DNA from 2 places in the Lysinibacillus sp. RC46 genome. Region 2 is predicted to be linked to the other one. Evidence: riboswitches for the same ligand, from Rfam matches in the RefSeq annotation. Region 2 holds a riboswitch; the other holds the start of a gene.
The links. A riboswitch is a leader RNA that binds a small molecule or an ion and turns the genes downstream of it on or off. The one in region 2 is predicted to bind glycine.
Positions count from the first base shown of each region.

Region 1 (4,442 bases), on a different contig from region 2:
AACAAGTAGCAAAATTAGCGAAGGCATTGATGGTTACTTGCGGTATGTATAATGCTTCTGGGAAATTTGCGGCATTTATAGGATTACCCGCTAAAAGTGGTGTCTCTGGGGCAATTTTGGCGGCTGTACCAAGTCACGCAGGCTTAGATTCACCTTTTCCTACCGGCTGTGGTATAGGCATTTATGGACCAGCAATTGATGACATTGGGAACAGTGTAGCCGGAGTGAATTTACTCAAGCATATTGCTACCGAGTGGAATATGAATATTTTTTAATCAATATGAAAGATGACTTCGTAAATGGACGTAGTCATCTTTTTTGTGATTTTACTTCGCTTTCGCACAATAAATAAAGCCCTGAATAGGTACACTTTCTTTAAAAGTGTCACTATTCGGGACAATTCATTTTACCGTATTAGTTCTTTCTTTTCATTTTATAAATAATCATTAGTATGATAAACCAAATTGGTGTTAACAGTAATGCGGTACGTGTTGCCTCTGAAATGAACATGACTACTAATAGAAAAGCAAAGAAGGCAAGTACTAAATAGTTCACGAACGGAGTAAAAGGTGCCTTGAAAATCGATGCTTCATGAAGTGCGCGATTTTTACGTTTATAAATGATATGAGAGATTAATATAATACTCCATACCCATATAAAGCAAATAGCACTAATCGTTGTAACAACACTAAAGGCGTTTTCAGGCATTAATTTACTTAGTAATGCACCAGCGGAAACTACAATTGCAGAAACAACGAGTGCGTTACTTGGCACACTGTTTTTATTGAGCTTTGCAAACTTTGGCGAAGCTTGCTTGTTGTTCCCAAGATTAAAAAGCATACGGCTAGTAGAAAATAAACCACTATTACCGGCAGAAGCGGCAGATGTAAGTACGACAAAATTAATAATACCTGCAGCAATTGGAATACCAGCTAGTGTAAATACTTGTACAAATGGACTACTAGAGGCAGACATTTCATTCCAAGGATTAATGCATAAAATAACAAATAATGCCCCTACGTAGAATAATAAAATGCGTAATGGAATTTTGTTAATGGCAGAAGGAATATTTTTTTTAGGATTGGCTGTTTCAGCAGCAGAAACCCCTACTAACTCGACACCAACAAAAGCGAAAACAACCATTTGGAATGCCATTAGGAAACCGTGTAAGCCGTTCGGGAATAACCCGCCATGTGCCCAAAGATTTTCAACAGAAACTGTGCCAGAGCTTGTTTGAAAACCTGTAAATAACATGAATACTCCAATCACAATCAGTGCCACAATTGTAATGACTTTTATAAGTGCAAACCAAAATTCTAGTTCGCCAAATAGTTTTACAGTTAATAAATTCAACATTAATAACAGTACTAAACAGCCAATTGCAGGCACCCATTGTGGTATATCAAACCAATATTGTACATAAACGCCGACAGCAATAATATCTGCCATAGCGGTCATGATCCAGCAGAACCAGTATGTCCAGCCAGTGATGTAACCTGCCCAAGGTCCTATGTATTCGGATGCAAAATCAGTAAACGATGTATAGCCAGCATTCGATAATAATAGTTCACCTAATGCCCGCATAACAAAAAATAAGGCGGTTCCGACAATGAGATAAGCAAAGATAATGGAAGGTCCCGCTAAAGCAATGGCTTTGCCTGATCCTAAAAATAAACCAGTACCGATTGTTCCACCAATCGCTATGAGCTGCACATGGCGATTTTTTAATTCACGTTTTAATTGTTGTTGTTCCACGTTAATCCCCCTCAAAGATACGTAAAAACTATGACTGGAAAATAAAAAAAGAGACTAGTAGTGACACTAGTCTCGTAAATGACAGAATAACAAATACCAATTGCGGATGTTGTATGTAAAAAAAGAAAACATTCGTGTGGTATAGCTTTCATGTTGAAAGTTGATATTACTCCTCTGTCCTTTTGCCTGAGATAGTGAACCCTTCGGCGACGCAAAATGCGCTCTCTCCAGAACTGCTCCTGCTATAGTGTTATCCATAGCATTCATAGCTTATATTGTATGTCTGTATGACATTATTTTAAGATATTATAAATCCTATCAGTGCCTACTTAATTATTCAAGGATAAATTTCAGACATTTTCAGAAAAAAAGAAGAATGGAGTTCATCTAGGTAAATACTTTACGAAAAATAGTATTTTTAGACATATGTAAATTTAAGGATAATGTTTTAATTCGCGGTATATGGAGTTGGAAGAGATGAAAATTGGAACTAGCTTAGGAAGCGGCTCGCATTTTGGTAAAGGAATGTGAAAGAGAGTATGTATCTTTCGTTGCTTTAACTTACTCCAACTAACTTGTCAGACATTAAACAAAATATATAATATAGTAGAAACTCAGAATTTTTTGCAAAAAGTAAACCATCTCATAGTCATTTGAGATGGTTTCTTTTAGTTTAAACAATGTGATATAGGTAAATATAAATAAATTTACTTTGTTTCCGTGAGTAGATTTATTTATATTAGTCACTAATGTCTTATTGATTTTTTAATTTTGTTTTTTGGACTTTATTTTACCTGTCCAAGTACGGAAGCCGCCTTGAAGTTGGTAAATTTGGTTGTAGCCACGTTTTTTAAGAAATAAAGCAGCACGTGAGCTACGGCCTGTATTTTGACAGTATAAATATACTGGTAAATCTGGGCGGATTTCTTTGTGACGTTGACGTAGAGTAGTTGAAGGAACATTGCGTGCACCAAGGATGTGACCAGCATCAAATTCTTTTTGTTCACGTACGTCGATAAGCTGTGCTTTACGATAGCCTTCAATAAATTGTTCTTGTGTTAGGTTTGTTACGGCTTTTTTTAGTCGTAGGGCGTTAATGCCGATATAAGCAATTACAACTACTAAAATAACACCGATTGTGATAAGTATGTTCAACAAAATTTCTTACCCCTTTCTATCTTCTTTATTATTATAAAAGATGCGCTAGCGATAGTCCAATGAGTTTGATAAAATAAATTAGATTGTGGCTAGAATTAATTTATCTCTATTTATATGGATTTTATTAGTGAACTGTCACAGTATCTTTCCACTATTTTCTTGGATTAGGGTGGTGGATACTTTCATAAAGAATAGAACTTAACGCACGGTGTCAAAATTTTGAGAAGCATTATTTTTGGCTCATAACAAAGAATTGGATAACATTTGTTAAAATGAATGCCATATATAAGGTGACTTATTTTGTACACTTTCGCTAAAGTTTAATTAAATATTTGTAGGAGATGAAAATATGACAACTTGGTATTTTCTAAATTCAGGGAAATGTAGCCCTTCTTTTAATATGGCATTAGATGAAGCATTACTTGATTGGCATAGTGAAGGTTTAATTCCACCAGTTATTCGTTTTTATGAGTGGGAGCCAGCAACACTTTCGATTGGCTATTTTCAACAAGCGAAAAGAGATATCAATCTAGATGCGGTACGAGAACAAGGACTAGGCTTTGTTCGTCGTCCAACAGGTGGTAGAGCTGTTTTACATGAACATGAATTGACTTATAGTGTCATTGTTTCAGAAAGCTATCCAAATATGCCTGAATCAGTGACAGAGGCGTATAGAGTGTTAAGTGAAGGTATATTGAAAGGTTTTCATAATCTAGGTATGGATGCTTATTTTAGTGTACCTGATACAGAAGAACAAAGAGCAGACTTAAAGAAACCAAAAAGCGCAGTTTGCTTTGATGCGCCAAGCTGGTATGAGCTTGTTGTAGAAGGTAAAAAAGTAGCGGGTAGTGCACAAACTCGTCAAAAAGGTGTTATTTTACAGCACGGAGCTATTTTACTTGATTTAGATCAGGAGAAATTATTGTCTGTTTTCAATTTTTCAAGTGAAGAAGCGAAGGACCGTATGCGTAGAAAGATGCCAGAGAAAGCGGTTGCTATCAATAATCTTGTCAAAGAACCAGTGACTATTGAACAATGTGTGACAGCTTTTCGTGATGGTTTTGCAAAATCGTTGCAAATTGATTTAAAACCATTTACACTTTCTGAGGAGCAATTAGAATATGTACATGCACTAGAAGAAAAAAAATATGCATGTGATGATTGGAACTTCAAAAAATAAAAAATGGTATAAGAAAAATATTTTTTTATCGTTCAACCCTTGTAATAACAAGCAGTTCGGATTCTATTCGAAATTGCAAGAGTTGAATTAAAAAACTATATATAGTATCTTTTTTAAAGAAACATACACAATATGTAGTGTTTAACGACACATGATATTGTGTATTTATTATTGTAATGCAGAAAACAAGGGAGGCAAAACGATGGTACTTACAAATCATCAACCCGAAGTAAACAAATTTGAACAGTTAAACAAAGATATTGAACAATTTCCACAGGTTCATCCTGTAACACCTAATATGCACATAACGCATAAAGGTGTATCTAGACTTGTGATGATCGATCGCTAC
Region 1 is NZ_JBGCCF010000016.1:68,370-72,811, forward strand. Features, by position in the region: gene ABH966_RS15390 (glutaminase) at 1-275, shown strand, start outside; gene ABH966_RS15395 (amino acid permease) at 415-1,755, opposite strand; glycine riboswitch at 1,920-1,996, opposite strand; gene ABH966_RS15400 (rhodanese-like domain-containing protein) at 2,521-2,910, opposite strand; gene ABH966_RS15405 (lipoate--protein ligase family protein) at 3,263-4,093, shown strand; partial or broken gene ABH966_RS15410 (ribonucleotide reductase N-terminal alpha domain-containing protein) at 4,296-4,442, shown strand, end outside.
Region 1: it holds a riboswitch for glycine, as region 2 does, so the genes downstream of both, ABH966_RS15395 (amino acid permease) here and gcvT (glycine cleavage system aminomethyltransferase GcvT) in region 2, are expected to answer to the same signal.

Region 2 (4,442 bases):
TGGTTCGAACAAATATTAGATGTTGCTTTATCACGACGGATATGTTGTTCACGCGCTTGTAATGTTAAAACATAACCACGACGACCTTCACCGTCTACTGTTTCACCAACAAGACGACCTGGAACTTTACGCATTAGCTTCGTTGTTACGGCAAAGAAACCACAGTGCGGACCACCGAATGCTTCAGAAATACCGAAGACCTGTGCGTCCCCTACACAAATATCAGCACCTAGCTTACCAGGAGGTGTTAAAACTCCTAGTGAAAGTGGATTTGAAGATACGACAAATAAACTTTTTGCTTCATGTGCAATATCGCCAATTACTTGTAAGTCCTCTATTTGACCAAAGAAGTTAGGATACTGTGTAATAACAGCTGCCGTATTGTCATCAATTAGTTTTTTTAAAGCTTCTACATCTGTCACACCATCTTTTTGTGGAACAGTAACAATTTCAATGGATTGACCGTATGCATATGTAGCAACGACATCACGATACTCAGGATGAACCGCCTCAGATACTAAAATTTTCTTACGGCGTGTATGTCCAGCTGCCAGCATACCCGCTTCCGCTAATGCTGTTCCTCCGTCATACATAGAAGAGTTTGCAAGATCCATACCTGTAAGCTCTGCAATCATCGTTTGGAATTCAAAAATTGCTTGTAATTCCCCTTGTGAAATTTCTGGTTGATATGGAGTATACGCTGTGTAAAACTCTGAACGAGAAATAACATGGTCCACGATAATTGGTTTATAGTGGTTGTATACGCCTGCACCTAAAAACGATACGTTAGCATTTGTATCTTTATTTTTCGCAGCAAGTGCCGTTAATTCTTTTAATAAAGCTGATTCAGATTTTGCTTCTTTAATATCATATAGGCCTTTAAAACGTACATTTTCTGGAATATCCCCAAATAACTCATCAACTGAGGATACGCCAATTACGTCTAACATTTCTTGTTTATCTTGCTCCGTCATTGGTAAATAACGATGTTTCATAAATGTAGGTCCCTCTTTTCAACTTTTATTTTGAACGTTTGTAAAACGGTGTTTCAACTGTTACTACCTTTAAGTGCTTACCACGAATTTCGATTTCTAATTCAGTTCCGATAGTTGTGAATTGGCTGTCAATTAACGCGTGACCAACATTACGTTTAGAAGAAGGAAGCTGTGTACCAGTTGTTACTTCACCAATTTCCTTACCATCCTTAAACACTTTGTAGCCATGACGAGGAATTCCTTTATCGATCATTTCAATACCTACAATTTTACGTGAAAGTCCATTTTCTTTTTGTTCAGCTAATGCATCATGACCAAGAAAATCCTCTTTATTTAATTTCACAGCAAAACCAATACCAGCTTCTAGAGGTGAAATTGTTGCTGATAGCTCTTGCCCATATAATGGAAGACCTGCTTCAAAACGAAGTGTATCACGGCAGCCTAAACCTGCTGGAACAACGCCTTTGTCTTTTCCAGCCTCTAAAATTTCATTCCATAAAGCTTTAATATCTTCTGGAGAGCCGTATAATTCAAAACCATCTTCTCCTGTGTAACCGCTACGAGATACTAATGCTTTATGACCAGCAACTTCAACGTCTGCTTGGAAACGGAAGTATTTAATTGTTTTTAAATCAGTGTCTGTTAATGTTTGAAGAGCCTCTTCTGCTAATGGTCCTTGCAAGGCAATTTGTGCATAAGCATCTGATTGATTGTCAATCGTCACATCATATTGATGTTGATTTTCCATCATCCAATCATAATCTTTTTCAATATTTGACGCATTTACGCACAATAAATAATGATTGTCTGCTAATTTATACGTTAATAAATCATCAACAACGCCACCATCTTCATAGCACATTGCATTATATTGCGCTTGACCTACTGCAATTTTTGAAATATCATTTGTCAAAAGATTTTGTAAAAAATCTAGTGAATTAGGTCCAGTTACTAAAATTTCACCCATATGTGATACATCAAATAAGCCAGCACGATTACGTACTGCATCATGCTCTTCTTTAATAGAAGAGAATTGCACTGGTAATTCCCATCCACCGAAGTCGATTGTTTTACCACCATACTTTGCATATTCTTCAAATAGAGGTGTACGCTTTAATTCATTCGTCATTATTTTTGCCCCCTTAATGGTAGTTACATTTTTTACTGGTAGTAGTTCGTCTGCTTTTATTAATGCATCATGCTTCCCCTGTTTGTTCATTCAATTAAGAAATAGGAACTAACATCATTAGCAAAACATTTAGACATAAAAAAAAGACAGACGAACCCCTTTTCGGGATTCTCTGTCCTTAAACCTGAAAGTTACACCAGACTGGCTCGCATTACTACAATGCCAATCAGCCGGCTTTCCCCTTTGGTGGCTGTAGTACTACAGCTCTCTCCAGAGTTGCGTCTTGTACGAGTCCTTTTACCTGAGAGATTCATAACATTTTGTTATTTGCTCCTTCGGTGACGTCTACACGTGCTCTCCCCGCACAATCATCCGCCCAAGATTCATCTTGGTACTATTTAGTATTCAATGAACATTTAGTTACTTATTTGTCTATATCCTAACATTAATTGCATTGAAAAGGCAATCATTTTTTAATCTGTATCAAAACACGAACATTCAACTCATTAATTTTTATAAATGTTCGCCTTTTAACCTTTTGACTTGGAATACTAAATACTCAAGAATTTGGCGGAGTGTTCTGCCCTCTGTTAACACTTGTATATGTCCTGTTTCACGATAGAATCTTCTTCTATAATGATACAGCTTCTCTAGCTCCTCTTTCGTTGAACTCTGTACTATTGGTCTGTTCGGATCATGCTGTATTCGTTTGTATATATCTTCGAATGTCGCATCTAAAAAAAACACGAGCCCACTGCGTCTCATTATTTTTCGATTTTCAGCATTGATCGCTACCCCACCACCTGTTGAAATAATACAAGCTTCGTCTCGGAAATTTTTCAAAAATTCTGTTTCTATTTCCCGAAAACGTGCTTCTCCATATTTTTCAAATATCTGTGGAATTGTCATTCCCTGCTGCCGAACAATCTCATGATCCATATCATAATATGGCATCTTTAACAAATAGCTTAAACGTCTTCCTAACGCACTTTTGCCGGAGCCCATAAAACCAACTAAATATATTTTTCGCATTCGAATCACCTTCTTATAACTACGATTCTACACTGTCTGACAAAATTTGTCCTAATAAATTTATCGTAGCTCGAATATTCAGCTTTTCTAGGTCATTATATGTTCGAAACTGAATCTCATAAGACGTACAATACGTAAGAACAAAAGTAGTTACAAAAAATAATAATGCAATTGCGATTAAAAAAATAGCCCCTCTGTCATTTTTCAATAACTGGAACATAGAAAGTTCGCTCCTTTTTGATACCACTTGGAAGTTCAACAGCTACTGTTAACATATCTTTTTCAAATTGGAACCTACATTTATTAATACCAATTAGCATTGGTACATGACCACCATTTACTTGATCACGAATTAAATTGCTATAACAATCAATAGAATGAATAGTAAGTCCTTCCTGGAAGGTTATTCTCTTTTGGTCTTGTCGAATCGTAAATGAAGAAATATCATTTAAATACATATTCAAATCATAAACAAAAAGCTCCCACTTTGATTGTTCATCAGATAGTACTGTTGTTTTCATTTCTGCAAACCAGAGCATAATAAACACAACAAGGTGTGCAATAAGCACAAAAACAACTAATTGAAATAACGCTTCTAATAATGTATAGCCTCGTTCATTCATCGACTTCACCTGTCAGTTGTATACATTTTTTACGTAATTCTCGTGTATTTTGAAAACTTACACATATCCCCTGTCCATTCATAGACCATTGAAAATCTACATTTTCAACGGTGTTAGTGCCTTCCATTTGCTGTAAATAGCGATAACGCTTTAAGCCTTCATAGGCCGTTTCAGCTGCGATAACTTCTAACTTCTTGTTATAAAGAGTCGATTTCATCATATAGCTGATCGGTATTAATGTCGTGCATAATAACATAACAATGACGATTGATAAAATTGTTTCTACAAATGAATAACCAGATTCATTCAACTCTCGATCTCCCTCGCCCTAACGTAATCACAACCTTTTTAGTGCCTTGAGGCGTTTTAAAATAAACTGTCCCTGGGGTCATAACGTTTCCATTGTAATTGTAAATAATCGTGGTAATTGAACTTGAAGAAAGAATGACTTCAACCCCTTTAGGAAAAGGACGTTCATATAATTCTGTATAAAAATCCTTTTTAATGATATATCTTTTTGATGAACTCTCAAACTTCATCGAAATGTATTCCCTTTGGTGCATGCTATACGTTTGTATATATTGCAGATCTAATTGAATTTGTGTAAAAAATCGCTCAAGCTCCCTAGTTTCCTCTGCTTTAACCGAATACTTTACGACAACC
Region 2 is NZ_JBGCCF010000020.1:44,946-49,387, reverse strand. Features, by position in the region: gene gcvPA (aminomethyl-transferring glycine dehydrogenase subunit GcvPA) at 1-995, opposite strand, end outside; gene gcvT (glycine cleavage system aminomethyltransferase GcvT) at 1,021-2,124, opposite strand; glycine riboswitch at 2,404-2,496, opposite strand; gene ABH966_RS17615 (shikimate kinase) at 2,638-3,156, opposite strand; gene comGF (competence type IV pilus minor pilin ComGF) at 3,354-3,779, opposite strand; gene ABH966_RS17605 (hypothetical protein) at 3,772-4,089, opposite strand; gene comGD (competence type IV pilus minor pilin ComGD) at 4,082-4,442, opposite strand, start outside.